DNA from 2 places in the Variovorax sp. BGA-UO-ETr-C22 genome. Region 2 is predicted to be linked to the other one. Evidence: riboswitches for the same ligand, from Rfam matches in the RefSeq annotation. Region 2 holds a riboswitch; the other holds the start of a gene.
The links. Region 2 has a riboswitch for glycine ahead of AC57B8_RS13910 (D-amino acid dehydrogenase). Riboswitches for the same ligand answer to the same signal wherever they lie in the genome.
Positions count from the first base shown of each region.

Region 1: another riboswitch for glycine. It lies ahead of gcvT (glycine cleavage system aminomethyltransferase GcvT); the one in region 2 lies ahead of AC57B8_RS13910 (D-amino acid dehydrogenase).

Region 1 is NZ_JCAQPA010000011.1:1,811,937-1,815,781, forward strand. It holds gene AC57B8_RS28510 (MFS transporter) at 1-104, shown strand, start outside; gene AC57B8_RS28515 (L,D-transpeptidase Cds6 family protein) at 348-830, shown strand; gene AC57B8_RS28520 (hypothetical protein) at 927-1,463, shown strand; glycine riboswitch at 1,495-1,585, shown strand; glycine riboswitch at 1,598-1,702, shown strand; gene gcvT (glycine cleavage system aminomethyltransferase GcvT) at 1,750-2,922, shown strand; gene gcvH (glycine cleavage system protein GcvH) at 2,994-3,365, shown strand; gene gcvP (aminomethyl-transferring glycine dehydrogenase) at 3,424-3,845, shown strand, end outside.
Region 2 is NZ_JCAQPA010000010.1:99,475-103,319, forward strand. It holds gene AC57B8_RS13905 (RtcB family protein) at 1-46, shown strand, start outside; gene AC57B8_RS13910 (D-amino acid dehydrogenase) at 65-1,372, opposite strand; glycine riboswitch at 1,464-1,570, opposite strand; glycine riboswitch at 1,615-1,705, opposite strand; gene rfbB (dTDP-glucose 4,6-dehydratase) at 1,824-2,903, shown strand; gene rfbD (dTDP-4-dehydrorhamnose reductase) at 2,900-3,790, shown strand; gene rfbA (glucose-1-phosphate thymidylyltransferase RfbA) at 3,830-3,845, shown strand, end outside.

The DNA.
Region 1 (3,845 bases), on a different contig from region 2:
CGCTCACGGTGGTGTTGTGCGTGCTGTGCGTCGCGACCGTGCTGGCCTTGCGGCTGCGCAATCGGACGGTGCAGGTGATGGCGGGCGAGGCTGCGGCGGCCTGAGCTCTGCCCCGCGCACCCGGTGCACAGGGCACTGGGTGCTTCCCGCAGCGAAATCAAGGAGGAGCCGAAGGCGGGGGACATTCGCGGAGGGAAGCACCCGGTGTCCTGTGCACGCGCCCTGAACCACGGACCACTGAAATCCGTGGGCGATTCAACGCCGCACGCGCTCTCTTTCACTGCCAGAATCGACGCAAGCTTCGACGTCGAGCCTGACAGACAAGAAGAAGGAAAGAGAAGGACGCCATGCACCGAATCGTCGCCCAGGGCAGCAGCCTTGTCGCTGCCGGCTTGCTGGCCACCGCCGGTATCGCGGCCACGCCGGCCGCCGCGCCCGTTGCAGCCGTTGCAGCCGTTGCACCAGCAGCCGCCCCCGCCAATCCCGTCACCCACCTCGCCGAAGTGGAAAGCGCCGTGCGCGCCTGGGCCGCCGCCTGGTCCGCGCGCGACGTCGAGCGCTACCTCGCCGCCTACGCGAGCGACTTCACCCCCGCGCGCGGCCAGACCCGCGAGCGCTGGGAGGCCGACCGGCGCGCCCGCATCACGGGCAAGTCGCGCATCAGCGTGGGCATCGAGGGGCTGGTGATCAGCGTCCAGGGCACCTCGGCCAGCGCGCAGTTCCGGCAGGTCTACAGCGCCGACGCGCTCACCGAGACCGACCGCAAGACCCTCGAGCTGCAGCGCGTGGGCACGCGCTGGCTGATCCGCAAGGAGAGCGCGGGCAACTGACGCGCACCGCCTTGTCCCTGTAAGGCAAATGGTTCACGAAGATGTCACCACTTGCAACGATGCTGCAGCCTTCGACCTCCGAAAGCTGTGGCCGCCATGTTCCCCACCAAGACCGAGAAGGCACGCGACGAACTCCAGGCCGGGCAGCGCACGCTCAGCCAGCGTGAGCGCGCCCTGCTGCTCATGGCCGACGGCCGGCGCTCGCTGACCGACTTCAGCCCGCTGTTCCCCAGCCGCGTCGAGGCCGAGCAGGCGATCCAGGGGCTGATGCAGCGCGGCTACCTGCAGGTCGCGCGCCCGGTCGCGCCACCGCCCGCACCGGCCCCCACGCCCGTCACCGCCGCCGAGCCGATCCAGGTCGCCACCTCGGCCGACAGCTTCGACGGCAAGCGCTCGCTGGCCACCACGCGCATGTTCCTGTTCGACATCTGCGAACGCATGTTCGTGCGCCGCGACCCGCGCTTCGCCAACCAGATGCGCGACGCCCTGCGCGAGGCCCGCGACCGCGAGGCCATGCTGACCATCGCCGCGCTGATGCTCTCCGAGATCGAGAAGGCCGCCGGCCCCGAGCGCGCCGACTCGCTGCGCGAGCGCATCGACAAGCTGCTGCCGCCGGCGGAAACCGTGCACTGAGCCACCAGCCCCGGCCCCGCGATCCACTACACTCGCCGGGTCAGGAGAGAGCCCCGCGCGACGGGGCCGCCGAAGGCGCAGGGGTTCCCCGAACGCTCAGGCAAAAGGACTGACAAGACGCCGGCAACCACCGGCGTTTCCTTGCTGGAGAGAGGCCGTGGCATTGCATGCGGCCCACCGAAGGAGCAAACCCCGATCGTGGGGCGAATCTCTCAGGTAAAGCGGACAGCAGGGGTGGCCCGTGGCGTTGCAGCCATGGATTTCGACTGCCCCTTTGGAGTGCCCCGTGGCCGCTTCTTCCGCTTCCGACGCCCAACTTCTCAAGACCCCGCTGTACGACCTGCACGTGGAGCTCGGCGCCCGCATGGTGCCCTTCGCCGGCTATTCCATGCCCGTGCAGTACCCCGCCGGCCTCATGGCCGAGCACAAGCACACGCGCGACGCAGCCGGCCTGTTCGACATCTCGCACATGGGCCAGCTGCGCCTGGTCGGCCCCGATGCCGCCGCCGCCTTCGAAACCCTGATGCCCGTCGACGTGGTCGACCTGCCCGCCGGCAAGCAGCGCTACGGCCTGCTGCTGAACGACGAGGGCGGCATCCTCGACGACCTGATGTTCTTCAACGAAGGCAACGGTTCGCTCTTCGTGATCGTGAACGGCGCCTGCAAGGTGGCCGACATCGCCCACATCCAGGCCAGGATCGGCGCGCGCTGCCAGGTGCAACCCCTGCCCGACCACGCCCTGCTCGCGCTGCAAGGCCCGCAGGCCGCGGCCACGCTGGCGCGCCTGTCGCCCGGCATCGAGCGCTTCGTGTTCATGACCGGCGGCGCGGTGCAGATCGGCGGCATCGCCGCCTTCGTCACCCGCAGCGGCTACACCGGCGAAGACGGCTTCGAGATCTCGGTGGCCGGCAAAGACGCCGACGCCCTCGCCCGCCTGCTGCTCGCGCAGCCCGAAGTGAAGCCCGTCGGCCTGGGCGCGCGCAACTCGCTGCGGCTCGAAGCCGGCCTGTGCCTGTACGGCAACGACATCGACACCACCACCACCCCGGTCGAAGCCTCGCTGAACTGGGCGATCCAGAAGGTGCGCCGCGCGGGCGGCGCGCGCGAAGGCGGCTTTCCGGGCGCGGCCAAGGTGCTGGCCCAGCTCGCCGCCGTCGCCTCGGGCGCGGCCGGCCACACCGACCACAAGACGCTCACGCGCAAGCGCGTCGGCCTCGTGGCACTCGAACGCATTCCGGTGCGCGACGGCACGCTGCTGCAGTCGCTCGAAGGGCACGACATCGGCGCCGTCACCAGCGGCCTGCTCGGCCCCACGGCCGACCGCTGCGTGGCCATGGGCTACGTGGCCGCCGCCTTCGCCGAGCCCGGCACGCGCGTGCAGGCCATCGTGCGCGGCAAGCCGGTGCCGATGGAAGTCTCGACCATGCCTTTCGTGCCGACGCGCTACTACCGCGGCTGACCGACACTGAACCCCGCAGACCCGGCTAGGCTCTGCACCCCGATTCCATTTTTTCCACGAGGAGTTTTTTCATGAGCATCAAATACACCAAGGACCACGAATGGGTGGCGGCCGAAGGCGGCGCCGCCACCGTCGGCATCACCGTGCATGCGCAGGACGCGCTGGGCGACGTGGTGTTCGTCGACCTGCCTGAAGTGGGCAAGACCTTCGCGCAGGGCGAGGTCGCCGGTGTGGTCGAGTCGGTGAAGGCCGCCGCCGATGTGTTCATGCCCGTGTCGGGCGAGATCACCGAAGTGAACGAAGCGCTGCGCGCCGACCCGTCGCTGGCCAACAGCGACCCGCTGGCCGCCGGCTGGTTCTTCAAGGTCAAGCTGAGCGAGCCCGCGCAGCTCGACGCCCTGCTCGACGCCGCCAGCTACGACAAGTTCGCCGCCGAATCCTGATCCGCTGAACAGCAGCTTCCTCGCACCTTCGTTCCTTCTCCCCCGAGCCTTCACCGCCATGCCGATTCCCGCCCTTCCCTCTTTGCAAGAACTAGAGAACGCCGAAGAATTCCTCGCCCGCCACATCGGCATCGATGCAGCGGACGAGGCGCGCATGCTGCCGGTGATCGGCTCGGAAACGCGCGCGGAGCTCATCGACGGCATCGTGCCCGCGGCCATCCGCCGCGCCCGGCCGATGCGCCTGCCCGCGCCCGTCACCGAGGCCGACGCGCTGGCCGAACTGAAGACGCTGGCGTCGAAGAACAAGGTGTTCAAGAGCTTCATCGGCCAGGGCTATTACGGCACGCACACGCCGGGCGTGATCCTGCGCAACATCCTGGAGAACCCCGCCTGGTACACCGCCTACACGCCCTACCAGGCCGAGATCTCGCAGGGCCGCATGGAAGCCCTGCTCAACTTCCAGACGATGGTGTGCGACCT
Region 2 (3,845 bases):
CCGCTGCGCCGTGCGGCTCAAGCCCTGGGTCACGTTCAAGGCGTGACCAGAGGGCGGGGCCGTGTCAGCCCAGGGCGGGCTGCACGGCGCGCGGCGCGGGCGCCGGCATGCCGGCGAACGCGAAGTCGACCTCGGGCGCCAGCCCGCTCACGATGCGCGCGATCGACTTGCCCGAGCCGCAGGCGTGCGTCCAGCCGAGCGTGCCGTGGCCCGTGTTGAGGAACAGGTTCGGCAGCTTGGTCTTGCCGATCAGCGGCACGTTGCTCGGCGTGGCCGGGCGCAGGCCGGTCCAGAACTGCGCGCGTTCGGTGTCGCCGGCGCCGGGGAAGAGCTCTTCGACGCGCCGCACGATGGCTTCGCAGCGCACGCGGTTCAGGTCGCGGTCGTAGCCGTTGAGCTCGGCCGTGCCGGCGATGCGCAGGCGGTCGCCCGACTCGGAGGTGTAGCGCGAGAACACCAGCTTGTATTCGTCGTCGGTGAGCGAGACCTGGTGCGCCTTCGATGCGTCCTTCACGGGCAGCGTCACCGAGTAGCCCTTGGCCGGGTAGATCGGCAGGCGGATGCCCAGCGGCGCGGCGTACAGCGGGCTCAGCGAACCCATCGCGAGCACGAAGGCATCGCCGCGGATGCGCTGGAAGCGGCCTTCGTTGTCGGTCGCCTCGACGTGGTCGATGCTGCCGCCCGCTTCGCGCAGCGCGGTCACCGTGTGGCTCATGAGGAACTTCACGCCGGCCGCTTCGGCCAGCTTCACGAGCTCGCGCGCGAAGCGGTTGGCGTCGCCCGATTCGTCTTCGGCGGTGTAGGTGGCGCCGGCGAGTTGGGGGCGGATGTGGGCGAGGGCGGGTTCGATCTTGATGGCCTCGTCGGCCGAGATGACCAAGCGTTCGCAGCCCAGGGCACGCATCTGCTCGGCGGGCGCGAGGGCGCCGTCGAATTCTTTTTGCGTCGTGTAGAAGTGCAGGATGCCTTGCGTGCGCTGGTCATAGTTCAGGCCCGTGTCTCGACGCAATTGCTGCAACATTTCCCGGCTGTATGTACCGAGACGAACGATCTGTTCGATGTTGTGGCGGGTGCGCGCGGGGGTGCATTCGCGCAAGAACTGCAGGCCCCAGAGCCACTGGCGCATGTCGGCGCGGATGCGAAAGAGCAGCGGCGCATCTTCCTTGCCGAGCCATTGCAGCACCTTCAGCGGCGCGCTCGGATTGGCCCAGGGTTCGGCATGGCTGACCGAGATCTGGCCGCCGTTGGCGAAGCTGGTTTCGGCGGCCGGGGTGGCCTGCCGGTCGATCACGGTCACCTCGTGGCCGAGTTGCTGAAGGTAGTAGGCCGAAGTCACGCCGAGCAGGCCGGCGCCAAGAACGATCACACGCATTGCAAGTACCTTTGAGTTTGCAGCGCTTGAACGGCGGGCGTGGAGTGCTATTGAACCAATAGCAAGCAACCGGACGACCGATGTCCAAGTTGCCGCTCCCCCTGTCCTCGGTACCTGAGAGATTCACCCTGCTGCACCCGCAGCGGGTTTGCTCCTTCGGTGCGCCACATGGCGTGGCGGCTCTCCAGACGGCTGTATCGATGAGTGCAGTACTGACCCCTTGCCGAAGTTCCTGGGCGTTGCCTGGAATTTCGTCGGGCCGACCTGAGCGTTTATGGGAGTTTGCGCCTTCGGTAGGGCCTCCGTGGAGGCCCGCTCTCCTGCAATTGTTGGCGATTGTAGGCGGGCCCCGCAAGCCGGCCAAGCCCTGTACATCGGCACTTCACACCGATGGGATAATTGAATGTTGATTTTTGGTAAAGCAAACTTTTTTCTACATGCAGGGGACTCCATGATCCTGGTTACCGGCGGCGCAGGCTTCATTGGCGCCAATTTCGTGCTCGACTGGATCGCGCAGGGCAACGAGCCCGTCGTGAACCTCGACAAGCTGACCTACGCAGGCAACCTCGAGACTCTGGCGTCGCTCAAGGGCAACGCGAACCACGTCTTCGTGCAGGGCGACATCGGCGACAGCGCGCTGCTCGATCGCCTGCTGGCCGAGCACAAACCCCGTGCCGTCGTGAACTTTGCCGCGGAATCGCATGTGGATCGTTCGATCCACGGCCCGGAAGACTTCGTGCAGACCAATGTGCTCGGCACCTTCCGCCTGCTCGAATCGGTGCGCGGCTACTGGAACGCCCTGCCGGCCGACCAGAAGGCGGCCTTCCGCTTCCTGCATGTGTCGACCGACGAGGTCTACGGCTCGCTCTCCAAGACCGACCCGGCCTTCACCGAAGAGAACAAGTACGAGCCCAACAGCCCGTACTCGGCCAGCAAGGCCGCCAGCGACCACCTCGTGCGCGCCTGGCACCACACCTACGGCCTGCCGGTGGTCACCACCAACTGCTCGAACAACTACGGCCCGTTCCACTTCCCCGAGAAGCTGATCCCGCTGATGATCGTCAACGCACTGGCCGGCAAGAACCTGCCCGTGTACGGCGACGGCATGCAGGTGCGCGACTGGCTCTACGTGAAGGACCACTGCAGCGCCATCCGCCGCGTGCTCGAAGCCGGCAAGCTCGGCGAGACCTACAACGTCGGCGGCTGGAACGAGAAGCCCAACATCGAGATCGTCAACACCGTGTGCGCGCTGCTCGACGAACTGAGCCCCCGCGCCGACGGCAAGCCGTACAAGGAGCAGATCACCTACGTCACGGACCGCCCGGGCCACGACCGCCGCTACGCCATCGATGCACGCAAGCTCGAGGCCGAGCTTGGCTGGAAGCCCGCCGAGACCTTCGACACCGGCATCCGCAAGACCGTCCAGTGGTACCTCGCGAACGGCGAGTGGGTGCGCAACGTGCAAAGCGGCGCATACCGCGAATGGGTCGAGAAGCAGTACGACGCCGCACCTGCAAAGGCTTCCGCATGAAGTTGCTGCTGCTCGGCAAGGGTGGACAGGTCGGCTGGGAGCTGCAGCGCAGCCTCGCGCCGCTCGGCGAAGTGGTCGCACTCGATTTCGACAGCACCGACTTCCACGCCGACTTCAGCCGTCCCGAGCAGTTGGCCGCAACCGTGCTGGCGGTGCGCCCCGACGTCATCATCAATGCCGCCGCGCACACTGCCGTCGACAAGGCCGAGAGTGAGCCCGACTTTGCGCGCAAGCTCAACGCCACCTCGCCCGGCGTGGTGGCCGAGGCGGCGCAGCAGATCGGCGCGCTGATGGTGCATTACTCCACCGACTACGTCTTCGACGGCAGCGGCACCAAGCCCTGGAAGGAAGACGACGCGACCGGCCCGCTCAGCGTGTACGGCCAGACCAAGCTCGAAGGCGAGCAGCTGGTGGCGCAGCATTGCGCGAAGCACCTGATCTTTCGCACCAGCTGGGTGTACGCCGCACGCGGCGGCAACTTCGCCAAGACCATGCTGCGGCTGGCCAAGGAGCGCGACAAGCTCACGGTCATCGACGACCAGTTCGGCGCCCCGACCGGTGCCGAGCTGCTGGCCGACATCACCGCGCACGCCATCCGCGCCACCTTGCAAGACCCGACCAAGGCCGGGCTGTACCACGCCATCGCCGGCGGCGAGACCACGTGGCACGGCTACGCGCGCTTCGTGCTCGAGATGGCGCAGCAGGCCGGCGTCGAACTCAAGGCCGGCCCGCAGGCCGTGGAGGCCGTGCCCACCAGTGCCTTTCCGACGCCCGCGAAGCGCCCGCACAACTCGCGGCTCGACACCACCAAGCTGCAGACCACCTTCGGCCTGCGACTGCCGCCCTGGCAGGAAGGCGTGGCACGCATGCTGCGCGAGACGCTCTGACCGACTGATTTTTCCTGCCCCTCACAGAAGAAGACTCCCATGACGCAACGCAAAG